DNA from 2 places in the Lacticaseibacillus salsurivasis genome. Region 2 is predicted to be linked to the other one. Evidence: predicted binding sites of a transcription regulator. Region 2 holds the regulator's gene; the other holds the start of a gene.
The links. Region 2 encodes LexA, which represses DNA repair genes until DNA is damaged. Its sites were predicted from a motif close to CNAACANNTGTTNG; they were not measured.
Positions count from the first base shown of each region.

Region 1: a site for LexA is predicted at 4,371-4,384, ahead of ruvA (Holliday junction branch migration protein RuvA). Genes of this name have one in related genera too.

Region 1 covers NZ_BTTP01000010.1:48,947-56,795, forward strand. Annotated here, with positions in the region: gene yajC (preprotein translocase subunit YajC) at 1-141, opposite strand, end outside; gene tgt (tRNA guanosine(34) transglycosylase Tgt) at 208-1,350, opposite strand; gene queA (tRNA preQ1(34) S-adenosylmethionine ribosyltransferase-isomerase QueA) at 1,715-2,749, opposite strand; gene ruvB (Holliday junction branch migration DNA helicase RuvB) at 2,767-3,765, opposite strand; gene ruvA (Holliday junction branch migration protein RuvA) at 3,776-4,354, opposite strand; gene AAA927_RS08370 (TVP38/TMEM64 family protein) at 4,551-5,147, shown strand; gene AAA927_RS08375 (LPXTG cell wall anchor domain-containing protein) at 5,204-5,506, opposite strand; gene AAA927_RS08380 (WxLIP family cell surface protein) at 5,511-6,479, opposite strand; gene AAA927_RS08385 (WxL domain-containing protein) at 6,569-7,270, opposite strand; gene AAA927_RS08390 (hypothetical protein) at 7,421-7,543, opposite strand; gene AAA927_RS08395 (Maf family protein) at 7,687-7,849, opposite strand, start outside.
Region 2 covers NZ_BTTP01000014.1:14,041-21,889, reverse strand. Annotated here, with positions in the region: gene AAA927_RS09595 (iron-sulfur cluster biosynthesis family protein) at 1-217, shown strand, start outside; gene AAA927_RS09590 (GNAT family N-acetyltransferase) at 297-716, shown strand; gene AAA927_RS09585 (hypothetical protein) at 740-1,033, shown strand; gene AAA927_RS09580 (alcohol dehydrogenase catalytic domain-containing protein) at 1,087-2,106, opposite strand; gene AAA927_RS09575 (hypothetical protein) at 2,223-2,657, shown strand; gene AAA927_RS09570 (hypothetical protein) at 2,695-3,165, opposite strand; gene AAA927_RS09565 (AI-2E family transporter) at 3,162-4,325, opposite strand; gene AAA927_RS09560 (hypothetical protein) at 4,578-4,772, shown strand; gene lexA (transcriptional repressor LexA) at 4,908-5,534, shown strand; gene AAA927_RS09550 (AEC family transporter) at 5,577-6,521, opposite strand; gene AAA927_RS09545 (5-formyltetrahydrofolate cyclo-ligase) at 6,573-7,115, opposite strand; gene AAA927_RS09540 (DUF488 domain-containing protein) at 7,108-7,473, opposite strand; gene AAA927_RS09535 (helix-turn-helix domain-containing protein) at 7,798-7,849, opposite strand, start outside.

The DNA.
Region 1 (7,849 bases), on a different contig from region 2:
GACGATTTTGTCGCCTTTCTTCAGGCCCTTCAGCATTTCCATGCGTTGTTGTTGCTGCTTCTTCTGGGGGCGCATCATGCCGAAGTACATGACCCCGAACATCAGCACCAGTAAAATGATCATTGAAAATCCACTACTCAAAATGAATTACCTCGTTTTCTTATTTGTTCAGTAACACTGTACCAAAGAATCACCGCAATCGCTAGACTAGAAGTTCTTGGCGTCAGGCTTGAAGTAGCCGTATTCCTCAAAGAACGCTTGGCGGAATTCGTTCAGCTCATCCTTCGCGATGGCTTCTCGCACCTGCTTCATGAGATGGAGCAGGAAGTAGACGTTGTGATAGCTGGCCAGCCGTTCGCCAAAGGTTTCATCCGCCTTCAGCAAATGGCGGATGTACGCCCGGGTGTAGTTGCGGCAAGCGTAGCAATCACATTGATCATCTAGCGGCGTGAAGTCATGGGCATACTTGGCGTTTTTCACCACCAAGCGGCCATGCGACGTCATCACGGTACCTTTGCGGCCGATGCGAGTGGGCAGCACGCAGTCGAACATGTCGATGCCGCGCAGCACCCCATCGATTAAGGCATCTGGCGAGCCAACGCCCATTAAGTAGCGCGGCTTGGTTTCCGGCAGCAGCGGCGTGGTGAAATCAAGGACGTGGTTCATTTCCTCTTTCGACTCCCCCACCGACAAGCCGCCGATGGAATAACCTGGGAAGTCTAAGCTGACCAGGTCCTTGGCACTTTGCTGGCGCAAATCTTTGAACCCCGCCCCTTGCACGATACCAAACAGCCCTTGCGTCGCCGGATTTTGGTGTGCCTTCAGGCCGCGTTCGGCCCAACGACTGGTGCGAGCGACACTTTTTTTGACGTAATCATAGCTTTCAAAAAACGGCGGGCACTCATCCAGACTCATCATGATATCCGGGCCAAGGGCATTTTCGATGCCAATTGCTTTTTCCGGCGAAAGGAACATTTTGGCCCCACTGATGTGGTTCTTAAAATGCACCCCTTCTTCGGTGATGTCGCGGTTTTGGGCCAATGAGAACACCTGGAAGCCGCCGGAATCAGTCAAGATCCCCTTGTGCCAGTTCATGAACTGGTGCAGACCGCCGGCTTCTTGGACGATCTCCTCACCCGGGCGCACCCAAAGATGATAGGTGTTGGCCAAAATGACCCCTGCCCCCATCGTTTCCAGTTCCTCAGGCGCCAGCGTTTTGACTGTGGCCTGCGTGCCCACAGGCATAAACATTGGGGTCGGGAACGTCCCATGCGGGGTGATCAACTCGCCCAGGCGCGCGCCGGAGTGTTTGTCTTGGTGAATCAAGCGGTATGAAATTGCAGGTGCCATAATGCCTCCTAGGTCGTTTCGTTGCAACAAAGTCGCGCTGCGTGCTATCCTCAAGCTAGGGAATCCGCTTTTCTCGTGATCGAAATTTACGATGGATGTTCCACGCAGCGATGCGTTAAAAGAAAATCTTGGGTTGTTCGTTTTCGTAGTTGGTTGCGGATTCCCGCCGCGGACCACGTGGTGAGGCTCGGTGTGAACCGGGCCTTTTTATGTGGGCAAAACGGCAGCCGCAGTCTTGTGTAGTTGCGCTCCGGGTGGCCAACGCCCGAGCAAATAGCTACGCGCTGAGCCTCGTCGGCAAAGTTCGCCGATAAGGCTCAGGGCTAGGCTATTTGTCGGGCTAAGTGCGGCCGCCCTCCGCAGCCTATTTGTGAATATACATGGCATCGCCAAAGCTGAAGAAGCGGTACTTTTCTTCAATCGCGTGGTGATAGGCGTTCAGGATGTTTTCGCGACCGGTGAAGGCAGCGACAAGCATGACCAGCGTGGACTTCGGCAGGTGAAAGTTGGTGATGAAGGCATCGACCAAGCGCCACTGGTAGCCAGGCTTGATGAAGATGTCGGTCCAGCCGGAGTCAGGTTTGATCTGACCGTCGAACTTGGTGCCAATCGTTTCCAAGGTGCGAATCGAGGTGGTGCCGGTGGCGATGATGCGGCCGCCATTGGCTTTGACTTCGTTCAGCGTGTCCGCGGCTTCCTGAGAGAAGCGGTAGAATTCACTGTGCATCTTGTGGTCTTCAATGTTATCCACGGACACTGGGCGGAAGGTGCCCAAGCCGACATGGAGCGTCAGGTAAACGAGCTTCACGCCTTTGTCTTTGACCTTTTGCAACAGTTCTGGGGTCCAGTGTAGGCCGGCAGTTGGCGCGGCAGCCGAACCCATTTCCTTGGCGTAAACGGTTTGGTACATCTCAGGGTCATCGAGCTTAGCCTTGATGTATGGAGGCAGCGGGGTTTCGCCGAGCTGATCCAGAATCTCCATGAAAATGCCGTCGTAATGGAACTCGATAATGCGACCGCCGTGATCCAGTTCTTTCTTCACGGTGGCCTTCAACAAGCCATCCCCAAAGTCGATTTCGGTGCCGACTGGGGCTTTTTTGGCTGGCTTCATCAAGGTTTCCCATTGGTCGCCTTCCGTATTGTGCAGCAGGAGCACTTCCATGTGGGCACCGGTGTCTTTTTTCACACCGTACAGCCGCGCCGGCATTACCCGGGTGTCGTTCATGACTACCGCGTCGCCGGGGTTCAGGTAATCCAGAATGTCGTAAAAATGCTTATCCTCATACGCGCCAGTTTCCGCGTTCAACACCAGTAGCCGGCTAGCGTCACGCTCCTTCAGCGGCGTCTGGGCAATCAGTTCATGAGGCAAATCATAGTCAAAGTCTTCAGTAGTGAGCATGTTATCCTTCCAATCATTTAATGGGTAAAGGGAATGTGCAAATGGTCATAGCCCGCCGGCGTCACCATGCGGCCGCGCGGCGTGCGCTTAAGAAAACCAATTTGCAGGAGATAGGGTTCATACATTTCTTCGATGGTCGCGGTTTCCTCGCCGATGTTCGCAGCGATGGTGTTCAGCCCCACTGGCCCGCCATCATAGTCGCGAATCATCATGCCCAGCAGCTTGCGGTCGATGGCATCCAGACCGCGGTCATCCACTTGCAGCTGGGCCAAAGCGTGATCCACTAGCGCAACATCCAAGTCGGAGTCCGCCACATCGGCAAAATCGCGAATGCGCCGCAACAAGCGGTTCGCAATCCGCGGGGTGCCTCGTGAGCGGCGCGCCACTTCCAGCGCGGCACTGTCAGGCACCGCCATGTTGAAAATCGAAGCCGAGCGCAGCACGATTTGCTTCAGCTCCTCTTCGTTGTAGTACTGCATATGTTCCGTGATGCCGAAGCGGTCGCGCAGCGGCGCCGACAGCATGCCGGCCCGCGTGGTGGCACCGATCAGCGTAAACGGCGGCAACGGAAAATGCACCGGATGCGCGGTTGGGCCTTCCCCTACCACGATATCGATGTAAAAGTCTTCCATCGCCGAGTACAGCATTTCTTCGACGATTTTCGGTAAGCGGTGAATTTCATCCACGAACAGGACATCGCCTGGTTGCAGTTCATTCAGCATCGCCACCAAATCGCCCGGCTTTTCAATCGCCGGGCCGGAGGTGGTGCGAATTTGCACCCCAAGTTCGTTGGCAATCACCAAAGCCAGCGTGGTTTTCCCTAAGCCAGGCGGACCATAAAGCAACACATGGTCCATGGCTTCCTCGCGCTTCAACGCCGCTTGAATGTAGACGGTGAGCTGGGACTTCACCGCGGTTTGGCCGATATAGTCGGCCAACTGATGCGGCCGCAGACTCCGCTCAATGGCGTCGTCATCCGGCTCAGCGTCTTTTGATACGATTCGCTCGTCTGCCACAACAATCCTCCTAGCTCAATAATTGTAACCCGCGGCGCAAATACTCATCCGTCGTCGTCGCCCCACTGGCAGTTAACGGCTTTTCTAACTTCGCCACCGCTTTGTCTGGATAGCCCAGAGCCACCAAGGCGGCCATGGCGTCCGCTAAGGCGGGGTCGACGTTTGCCTTTGCTGGCGTCGGATCGGTTTCTGGTGCCAGGTGCAGCTTACCTTTCAGGTCTAAAATAATCTGCTGCGCGGTTTTTTTGCCAATGCCTGGGAACTTCGTCAAAAAGCCCACATCTCCGCTGGCCACAGCCTGGGCCAGGCCGGTGGTGTCGGCATTGGCCAAAATCGCCAGCGCGGACTTCGGTCCAATCCCGGTCACCGTCAGCAGCTGGTTGAAGGTCTGCTTAGCCGCTTGATTTTCAAAGCCATACAAGGCCTGGTCATTGTCGCGGATAATGTGCTGCACATAGATTTTGGCTTGCTGGCCAATCGTGTAAGCATAAGGGTTACCCATCAGCAGGCGATAGCCCACGCCTTGCACATCCAGCACCACATAGCCTGGCGCGACATCGGCGACGGTGCCATTCAAGTATTCGTACATAGTGCCCTCTCTTTTCAGTACATATGTTTGCAACCCAGTTTACCATAAAAGCCTGCTTTCGCCCATGCACGCTAAGCCTGTTTTACCGGCGTTCTACGACTTAAGCCCGAGCGCCAAGTGACGAAACTGTTCGCGCGCAATGCTAGGCAGCGCCGTTTCAAGCTGATAAAATTATCCTCGAAAGAAGGTGACGCTTTTGAGCGAAACGACCTCACGCCGGCTGATCAACATTACCGCCTTGTTGAGCCTGCTGGCAATCATTGCCGTGACAATCTACTGGTATCGCATCGGGGTCTTCAAAAACCTCAGCAACCTCCAGAATTACCTCAACGGCACTGGTTTTGTTGGGCCATTGATTTTCATCGCCATTCAAATCGTTCAAGTCGTCATCCCCATCATTCCCGGCGGCGTCAGTACCGCAGCGGGGGTCCTCCTGTTCGGCCCCTGGCAAGGCTTTTTATATAACTATATTGGCATCTGCATCGGCTCCTTCATCAACTTCTTCCTGGCGCGCCGCTATGGCAAGCCCTTCATTCTCCATATCGTGCCGGAAAAAGTCTTTGAAAAATACATGGCTTACGCCAAGAACCAGCAGAAGTTCGACATGTTCTTCGCCGTCGCCATCATCGCGCCGATTGCACCCGACGATGTGCTGTGTCTGATTGCCGGGCTGACCCACATGAAAACCCGGATGTTTGCTTGGATCATCATTCTGGGCAAACCCATTACGATTGCGGCTTACAGCTGGGCTTTGATTTTCGGCGCGCATTGGCTCCTGCGCTTGTTCGGGTAACTGAAGTCAAAATGAAAGAGGCAGTGCTTGCGTTCATGCAAGCACTGCCTCTTTGTTTACCCAATTTGTCTCAGCCCGCGCCGCCGGTTAACCCAGCGCTGGTGCAGGCCAAGCGCTGCCAGCAAGCCAACGCCCAGCCACACCACCAGCGCGTCCTGCGTGTCCCCAGTGGCCGGTAGCGGACCAGGAGTTGGCCGCTTTGGCGGCTGTTCCACTGGTGCCCCCGGCGTCGGCCAGCTTGGCGGCGACGCGACGAGGGTGAAGCTTGCCGTGCTGCGCATCTGATCAGCGCGCACCGGCTGCGCGGTGTAAGAGCTGAAGCTCAGCCCAGCGATTAAAAGCCATCCCACTTTTCTCATCCGGTCACCCCCGCTGTTTCCGGCCACGCCACCAACCGAGCCCGATGCCGAGCAGCAGCACAGCGACGAGCGCAACGGCCCAAGGCCACCAGACCGGCGGGTTAACTTTCGGCGCCGGCGCTGATGCCGCAGCGATGGCCTGCTTCAACGTGAAGTCCTTCGTCAAATGCCACTTGTAGTTGCCAGCGCTGGCGTCGATCACCAGCTGATACTCGCCTGCGGCTAAGGCTTTGGTCGGGGTGAGTTGGTAGTTAAACGCTGAAGTCGGCGCCATCGCGTAATCCGTGTTCTTTTGGGTGTAAACGGCGGTCTTCTGCCCAGCCGGCAGCACCTTCGCCTGCAACGTCATTTTGCCAAACAGCCGCGGGGCGGTGTTTTGGAGGGTTGCTTGAATGTGCTCAGTGGTGGTCTTCACGGCATCCAACTGTACCGCTGGTGGTACCAGCTTTTCGCTAGTCTGCAGCTGTACCGCCACCACCATTGCGAAGGCGTTGGTAACCGCAAAGCCACTGCCAGAAGCTTCTGCTGGTGGGGTTTCATCGCGGACATACACCGCGCCTAGGATTTGACCCGAAAAGCCTTCCGCTGGCGGTTTCACCTGAAAAGTCACCTTCCGGCCCTGGTGCGCGGCCAGCGTCAGCGCGATGGCTTTCGACCCGATGGCCGTCAGTTGTAGCTTGGCGGAAGCGGCTTTTTTCTGATTCGGCGCGTAGCCAACCTGACCATTGTCTTGAGTAAAGGCATTGGTCAACTCCAGCTTCAGTTGTTTATCCTGATCGGATTGATTGGCCACCGTCACCGTCAAGGTTTGCGTTTCGCCCGGTTTAACCAGCAAGTTGAACCAACCGGTATCGCCACCGATTTGGTTAGCCGGAAGCTCCGGCGTTACCGTAAAGCCTGCCCCTTCAGCGGCCACTGGTTGACCTGGCGAGAACAGGCCTAGCAGGAGGAAAAGCCACCACCATCGTTTCATCACCACACCCCCTCTCACCGCAGAACTGGGGCTAACGCTGCCGTCAGTGTCAGTTCCGTTATTAATCCGACTTAACGGCTATTGTCTGGTCATGGAGCGGGTGTATACGCAACTGCCGACAGCGTCCAGGTAATCTTTGCCTGATAATCTCCCGCAATAGCGGTATTTTGGTCAGGCAACTGTAATTTTGTATTGCCGTCCAAAACAACTGTGGTTTCTCCTGTTCCATTGTCTTTAGAGGCAACTAAAACGGCACCGCCTTGCTTGGCGATATTGGTTTGCAACAGTTGCCCAACAATACCATTACCAGACGTAGCACCATTCAATTCAAGACTATCCACAGAAATACTATTACCCTTACTATTACTAAAGGCACTCAATTGGGCATTCAATGTCCAACCGGCATTCGAGCCCCGATAGTCAAGTACCTGAATTGTCTGTTTATCATTACCATCGAAGGTTGTCTTCGCCAGGGCAATTTTGTCAGTGTTAAGGTTCAAAGATTTCGGACCATCAATCAAGTCCTTCACCTCGACTGTACCAAAGTTCAAATCCGGAACCTTCGTTAAAGATAGAGATCCCGCAGGAACGACAACTTGAGCGGTACTATCAGCTTCGACAGCAGTGTCGGTTCCATCTGCAGTAAGCGTGAACCCATCGCTCGCAGTCGTTAGATTATTTCCATCAATACCGGGTCCACCTGGTGCACCGGCTGCTGACACCACAGACGGCGCCCCTGTTGCCAATAATGCCGCAATTACACTACTAAATATCCATGTTGCTTTTTTCATCCCAAAGTCCCCCTTGAAATTACTGACTGTGTCTCTTACAAACGGTCGCCTGCCGGGCCTTACACAACCCTCCATTGCAGACAACCAACACGCACTAACTTACCCAAGATCAACAGTCGCTGGCTGCGGCGGGTCCAGCCTCATTCGGTGTCATTTGTGGGCCACGACCCCAGCCGTTAACACCACCTCCTTAGTTGGCAGTTGGCACAACGCCTCGGCCAGACACCGCTCAACGCGCTGGCACAGCTCGCCATTGCTTTGAGTAACGGTCATCTTGCCACCAAATGCCAAAACGCGCCAGTTATTTGCTCATGCCATTAACAATCATTTCGCGCCAATTTTGCCGCTGACTATTAATTACGCGATTGCCGCGCCAAGGCACTTTAAGGCCGAAAAAAATAAGCCGATGACTCGACTTATTTCTTGGCCGCCAGCACTCGTGCCAGCGTGCTGATGGGCAGCCCCACCACATTATAAAAATCACCGGCAATGGCTTTGACCAACAAACTGCCTTGGCCCTGAATGCCATAGCCGCCGGCCTTATCCAACGGCTCGTTGGTCGCCACGTAATCCGCGATT
Region 2 (7,849 bases):
GATTAACGTGGTGGCGCAGGCGGCGCCGACTGAGGGGTACAACACCACCATCGAGTCGAACTTGGGCCCGATTTTGATCAAAGACTACTCGACGGAAGACCTGGATCCGCACATGACAGTACGCTTTAATCCCACGCTCAATACCATGAGTCTGAACGGAGATGGCGGCGTCATCGATAGTGCGCTGGGGTTCATCGACTTCACGGCCCGCGCGTAATTCACGCTTAAAAAAGCGCTTGTGTTCAATTCCCATTGCGTTAAAATCATTCTGGTAACTACATTCGGGGGTTGGACTTGTGAATTATACGTTTGAATCGGCATTGACCATTCATGAAATTAAAGCACTTTATGGCGCAGTGGGCATGACGCATTACCTCAAAGATGCCGCGGAAACCGCACGGGGCATTGCGAACTCCACTTTGCTCACTGCCCGTGATGGGGACAAGTTGGTGGGGCTGATCCGCGGGGTCTCTGACATGCACACCATTGTTTTTATTCAGGATTTGTTGGTGCTGCCGGACTATCAGCATCAAGGCATCGGTCGCGAACTGCTGAGCGAATTCGATGATTACTTCAAGCAGGTTGATCGCATTGTGGTGGTCACCGACAATGCGGCCTTAAGTGCTTTTTACACGGCCGCCGGGTTTATCCCTGGCGATCAGTCGCAAGCGACCACCTTCGTGCGGCCGCGGCGGCTGCTGGAACCCAAGTATTAATTTTGGTTGAGGGAGGTCAACTCATGGAACCAACAGAAAGTGTCCTGCGCACGCAAAAAGCGGAAGGCGCAGATCTCATTATGGAAAAAGGCTATGTCACCGAACGCGATGAGCCGATGATGATGGACGCCGCCTGGTGTCATGAGTTGCTCGCCCAAATCAACGATGAGCTGCGGCTGCGCACGCTGAAAGAGCGCGCCGTGCTCAAGCTGTTCAATTACTACATGGGGCCAGGCAGCATTATCTATGATCCCCAGCGCCTAACTGCCGATCAGGCAAAGGCCACGCTGCAGAAGGCACTGGGCTTTACCAAATAGACGAAAAGAGCCACATCAACTTCACCGTTGATGTGGCCCTTTTCGTCTACTTGCTAAGCTTCAAACGGCCCGGTGAGCACAATCTTGCCGACCTGATGGCCCGAGGTGAGCTGCGTCAGCCCTTGCTTCAACGTGGCGACCGAAATGGGCTGCAAGGTCGTGGTGGCACTGGCGTCAAGCAGGTTAGCCGCGGCCAAGGCTGCCAGCTGTGATAGGATGTGGCCCTGACTGGCGGTATTGAAATCATAGTCCGTTTTGGCAAACATGAATTCAAAGTCCAAACTGGCGGCTTTACCCTTCAGCGCCGTGACGTCCAGTGGCCCTTGCGGCGTGACCAAGGCGCCGACATGGCCGAAGGGGGCGACGACCTGACTGGCGAGGGCCAGGTAGGGTTCGGTGGCGTACAAAATTGCGACGCCATCAAATGCGGGCTGGGCGGCAAGCGTGGCCGCTAAATCCTGATGATAGTCTAGCGGTTGATCCACGCCATGCTGCCTTAGCCATTCAAAGTTTCGCGGACTGGCGGTAGCACTGACCGTCAAGCCGGCCCAATGTGCCAGTTGGCTGAGCATGGAGCCGACCCCGCCGGCCCCATTGATAATCAGCAGACGCTGGCCTTGATTGGCGAAGGCCTCGGCGTGAAAACCCATTTTTTCAAACAATAACTCCCAAGCGGTCAGTCCCACCAGCGGCAGGGCCGCAGCAGTTTGATCAGACAACCCGGCCGGCACAGCGGCAATCAACGCCGCCGCAACCGCCTGATACTGCTGCCAGCTGCCGGGGCGCTTGGTAGTACCGGCGTACATGACCCGCTGGCCCACCGTAAACTCGGTAACGGCAGGGCCACAAGCCACAATTTCACCGGTAGCATCGTAACCGAAAACCCGAGGCGTCTTTTGCTTGGGCAGACTGGCGCGCATTTTTTCGTCCACTGGATTCAGAGAAATCGCCTGCACTTTGACGACCACATCAGTAGGCGCTGGTGTCGGCATCGGTAGCGATACTGCGACGAGGCTCTCAGCGTCTTCCAAGGGGCGGCCTTCATAGGCAGCAAAAGCAAGATTATTGGACATCGAATCGACCTTTCTATCGGGCAGCCGGCAAACATTCTCGGCCACATTCTTGACTCACTATGTCTATGGTAACTGTTTTCTGCTAAAATGGAAAAAACGAGAAAGAAGGCTTCTTGATGCCAGGCAAGCACGAAAGCACAGAAAAAAAACATACCACGTGGTGGATCAACGGAATCTTACTGGTGTTCGGCGCGCTGTTCACGGGGTTTGCTTGGTACGCCACTAATCCCAAAACCTTGGTGGCTCAAGTTAGCACTGTCAGCTTCGGCTTTGGCTTGGTGGTCCTGATTGGCCTCTTGGCTTATCTTGACGATCGGCCATTCACTCGCTTCGGCCGCTTTGCGGTGGATCTGCTGGTGGGCCTAGCGATTGTGGTCTTGATGTACGTCTTCATGATTGGCATCACGGTGTATTGGCAAGTGATGGCCATTGCCGGTGGCATCGTGTTGCTGCTGGCGGCGTTGTTCGCCATTCGCAAACCCGTCAAAGCTAAGCCCCATCGGCTGACCCGGGATATTGATGAACCAGAAGATGAAACGCCAATTGAATAAACCCAAAAAAATTCCGAGTCAATCGACTCGGAATTTTTTATTGGACTTGTTGGATTTTGATTTCGATGGCTTCAGGCACCCGCGGCCGCAACACGTTGAACAGGGTCTGCAGATCTGAGCGGAAGGTCAAGCGGATGTAGCGCCGCGGTGAGATCCCGAAAACCCCGACCACGAGGCTTTGGCCGTTCGGCAGGGTGAGGGGCGTCAAGGTGACCCCGACCAGCTTGGTGTAGGGCACGACGCGGGCAAAAATGCCAACATTAATCAGGCGCGTGGGCGTGAGACCGGTGCTGCCGGACATCACGGTGAGCGTGATGAAGGCGGCGATGAAGACAATGTACCAGATATTGGCAATGCCAGTGGTTAAAAACCAAAAGCCCAGCACCACTGCCATGAACAGTTGAAAGGTGCTGTATGAAGCCCGAAAGTCGATGCGACTTTGCCAAAACAGATAGTAGCCGCTCAAGGCGAGCAGGGCGACGTCAAGTAAAATTAGGAATCCATTCATTTTTCAGGGCCAACTTTCTGTGTGATGGTTTGCGGCGATTCTTTCGGGTACAAGCCAGAGACTTGTTGATACCAGCGGAACAGCCTCGTTACAATGATCTTAAGCACTGCGAAGCCGGGGATGCCGAGAATCACGCCGAGCAAACCGAACATGTTACCAGCAGTAAGCAGCACCACGACAATGGTGATCGGGTGCATCTCTAGTTTACTCCCCATGACAAATGGTGAAATTAACTGGGTTTCCAGCAGCCATTCGACGAAGAATACGATGATGACCGCGATGAACATTTTAGGGCCTTGAATAGCGCCCATCACCAGTGCTGGAATCATGGCCACCGCAGAGCCGAAGTACGGAATCAAATTGAGCGGCCCGGCCAGCAACCCGAAAATCAACCCATAACGCAGGCCGATCACCGTGTAACCGAGCATAAAAATCATCGCGACAGCCATGGCGACGGTTAACTGCCCTTGCACGTAAGAGCCGACTTTGAGGTTCATTTCATGGAGCATATCGCCAATGCCCCGGCGCTGGCGGGTTGGCACGAGCTGGAGAATCATCGGGGTAAACTTGTTGCCTTCTTTAAGCATGAAGAACAGGACGATCGGGGCCGTGGCAATGGTGACGACGACATTGCCCACCGCGCCGACAATGCTACTCAATGAATTCAAGGTGCCAGAGAGAATAGTGGAACCACGGTTGGACAGCCAGGACTTGATCTCATTGGCGAATTGGTTGATGTCTGATTGCGAGAAGATGTTTTGCTTATCATTGAGATCAGTGAACCACTTGAGGCCGCTTTCCCAATAACTCGGCCAGGCCGCCACGAAGCTGCGCACCTGGGCCTCGATTGGCGGTACCACCCGCACAATCGCTAGGACAATCAGGCCAATCACCACGACGAAGACCAGCAGAATGGCGAGCATGCGTTTCAACCCGCGCTTTTCCAGCCAATTCACGATGGGATTGAGCATGTAGAACAAGATCCCAGCCAAAATGAACGGCGGCGCGATGATGCCAAGAAAGTTCACGGCTGGTTGCAGCAGCCAAGCGACTTTGGTGAAGATCCACACCGCTAGCAGCGTCAGCACCAAATCGAAAATCACCACAGCGAATTTACTATCTAAGAACCGGTGATAGAACCAAGAATTTTTCTTTTCCATTCCGGCTTCCTCCCTCTTGCTTATCAGTTTTATCATACCGAAAAAGCGGCGTGAAAGCGAATAGGACGCGGGACTGATTTTATCCGCCTTTCCCCTTGATGAATCTTTACATTACTGCTGTTGTTTGTATCGAAGAAACGCTAAATCCCCACTTCCCGGCTTTAAGTGTAAATTGTTAGATACAATAACTTTACAAAAGCCGAGGTTTCGGTATAATAGGGAGTATCAAATCTCGCGGGGGAGGGAAACACAATGTCACTGAAGATGTTAAAGTGGAGTTTACGGGCACTGACCGTGCTGACTGTCGTTTTGCTGTTCACCAATGCTGCTGCAATCGGCATCGGTCTGATGGCAGTCGATCTGATTGTCGGCGGTCTGTATCTCATGCATAAGTCGGCGTGCGACCGCCGCCAAATGCACCATTTAAGCTTAATGCACCGGCTGTAAAAGTCGGAAGCCGTTGCCAAAATTGGCAGCGGCTTTTTTGTTGGCACAGAATGCCGATATGACGCGATTTTTCCCTTGCAAACACGCGTTCGCACTGTTATGATGAAAGAAACTAATGAGCGGAGGCGGACGGCGATGCCATCCCAAGCAAGTCAGAAACGTTGGAAACAGATCCTGCAAACCATTTACGAATCAATCGATGGCCGCGGTTATCCGCCGACGGTGCGCGAAATTGGCAAGGCCGTGGGCTTGAGTTCCTCAAGTACCGTGGCGGCTTATTTGGAAAAGCTGCTGGCGGAAGGCTACATTGCCAAGGACCCGGCTAAGCCGCGGACGCTGGAAATCACCAAGGCTGGCCGGGAATACATTGGGGTCGGCGAAAGCGGCATCCCGATTCTCGGGACCGTCGCCGCTGGGGTGCCGATTACCGCCATTCAAAACGTCGATGACTATTTCCCGGTGCCGGATGACATTCCGTATCCTGCCGACGAACTTTTCATGTTGCGGGTGCAAGGGAATTCGATGATCAAGATTGGTATTTTGAATGGCGACCAGATCATTGTCAAAAAGCAGGAAACCGCCGAAAATGGCCAGATTGTGGTGGCCATGACGGCGGAAGACGAGGCCACCGTCAAGCGGTTCTATAAGGAGCCTGGCCGCGTACGGCTGCATCCTGAAAACGACATGATGACGGACATGTTCTTCGATGATGTCACGATTTTAGGCGTGGTCGTCAGCTTGTACCGCCCAGCGCTCATTTAAAGCCAAATTAAAAAGGCCGCATTTGCGGCCTTTTTGCGTGGACTAAAGTTGTTGGACCAGCGTCATCAGAATCGGAATCACCACAATCGAAAATAATGTGGTGGCAGACACGGTGATGGCTGCATTACTGCTATCGGCACCGTAGAGCTTCGCGACCACTGGGGCGTTGGTCATGACCGGCATCGCGGATTGCAGAATGAAGACTTGTTTCATCAGGAGCGGCACTGGTGCGAACACGACTAGGGCATACATAATCAGGGGTGCAAAGATAAACCGACCGCTGAAGACGCCGAGCAGTTCCTTGTTGATGCGGATGTTTTTGAGTCCCGCTTGGTGCATGGCAATGCCGATGAAAAACATGGAGCCGGGAATCGTCAAGTCACCGACATAAGTAAGGGTGGCGGTGAGAAAACTTGGCAGTTGCACCCCAAGCAGTACCAGCACCACCCCGACCATAAAGCCCAGCAGCGGCGGTGAGAAAACTTTGCCTAAGGTCTGGCGCCAATCGAAGTGGGCGGCTTGCTGGCCGTCTTTTTGAATCAGGTACACCCCTACGGTCCAGAAAATGGTGGTGTTGGCCATGTAGTAAACCAGCACATAAGGCAGACTTTTCGGCCCGAACAAGGCCATGTTCACCGGCAGGCCAATGAACACCGTGTTGGAATTGAAAAACATCGACTTGAACAACCCGCGTCGTGCGCGCGGCACGGCCAAGGCCTTGGCCACCCCAAACGATAAGCCGAACAAAATGGCCATCGACAGCACGGGAAAACGCAGGTCCGGTAGCAGGCGAGCTAGTTCGCGGGCGGTGAAGCGACCACAAATGGTTTCGACCATATAGGCTGGCAGCGCCACTTGGGTCACGACTTTCGCAATGATGCGACTGGAGCGGTCATCGAACCAGCCGCGAGCCGTGAGCGCGTAGCCGAGCGCCACCAGAATCAGAATTTCACTCACGCCACCTAAACTTGATAAAAATGCAGTCAACCAGAAGACTCCTTTGATGTAAAACCGGCCCTGTGGTAGCGGCCGGCGGGTTTAAAGCTGAATTAAGGTCTGAATCGGAATATCAAATGATTCGACTGGCCACTGCGGCGTTGCGAAGGCCATCACACTTGGCACTAAGGCGACGGTGGGGCCTGCATACTGGGCCAAAAACCGATCATAGTAGCCGCCGCCAAAGCCAATGCGGTAATGGTCTTTCAGGCTAAACCCGATCCCAGGGACAATCATGAGGTCAGGGTTTTGGTTGACCAACGCCGCATCATAAGGCGGCTCCGCCAGTCCGAATTTGCTCGTGATCCGGCCGGCAGGGCCAGGGTCCGGTAAAAAGGCCATTTGCCGTTTGGGCATCACCCGCGCCAGCAGAATCTGCTTACCGGCCTGTTGTGCGGCGGCCATCAGTGGCGCCGTGGCCACTTCCAGCGGGGAGCTGACAGTGGTGGCAATCGTCTGGGCTTGTTGCCACAGTGCGGTGGCCATGAGCTTGCTCAGCAAAGCAGCGCTTTCGGCTTGCGTTTGCGCTGCGGCCGCTTTGAGCCGAGCGATTTGGCCAGGGCGGAAGTCATTTTTGTCAGGCATTGGCGAGCTTCTCCTTCAGGTAGGCGGTGAGGACCACCGCATTGTTGTGCGCTTCATCTTTCGCGCCGAACAGCAGGAGCACCGGCTGCTTGGCCGCCTGCGCCTTGACTACAGCGATTAACGCTGGCGTATCAGGATTGGCGTCGAGCTCAGCGGTGTAGCGTTGCTGGAATTCAGGAAACTTCTCGGGATCATGCCCAAACCATTTGCGTAATTCAGTGGAGGGGGCAATGGTCTTGGCCCAGTCGTCGAGGCGGGCATTGACCTTGCTGATGCCGCGCGGCCAGACCCGATCCACCAATAAGCGAAACCCTTCAGGCTGTTCGTGACTATAAATCCGAACCGGAATAATCGTCATGTTTTTCCCTTCTTTCTGAAAATACCTTACCCCTTGATTAAAGGCGCTTCAGCCATGAACGTCAAGTCAGGGCGATGAAAATTGACATGCGGGGATGGCGCAATAATGGATCGTCGTTCGCTTACAGTGTTTGCGATTGCCGATTTAGCTTGAGCCGCATCATTAAAAATAGTTTTCAGTCTGCCTGCGCATGTTATGCTGGCGTCCTGATTGGCCTAAAAATCCCATTTCTCCAGGGTATGGATACCCTGAACAAATGGGATTAAGTGTTGGCTGCGCTTACGGTTCTATTCTTCTCGACGATCTTTTAAATCTAATCTGTTTTTAGGCGGTGATTAACAGCTTCAATTTTAGGCCAAGGCCTGCTGCATAGCGA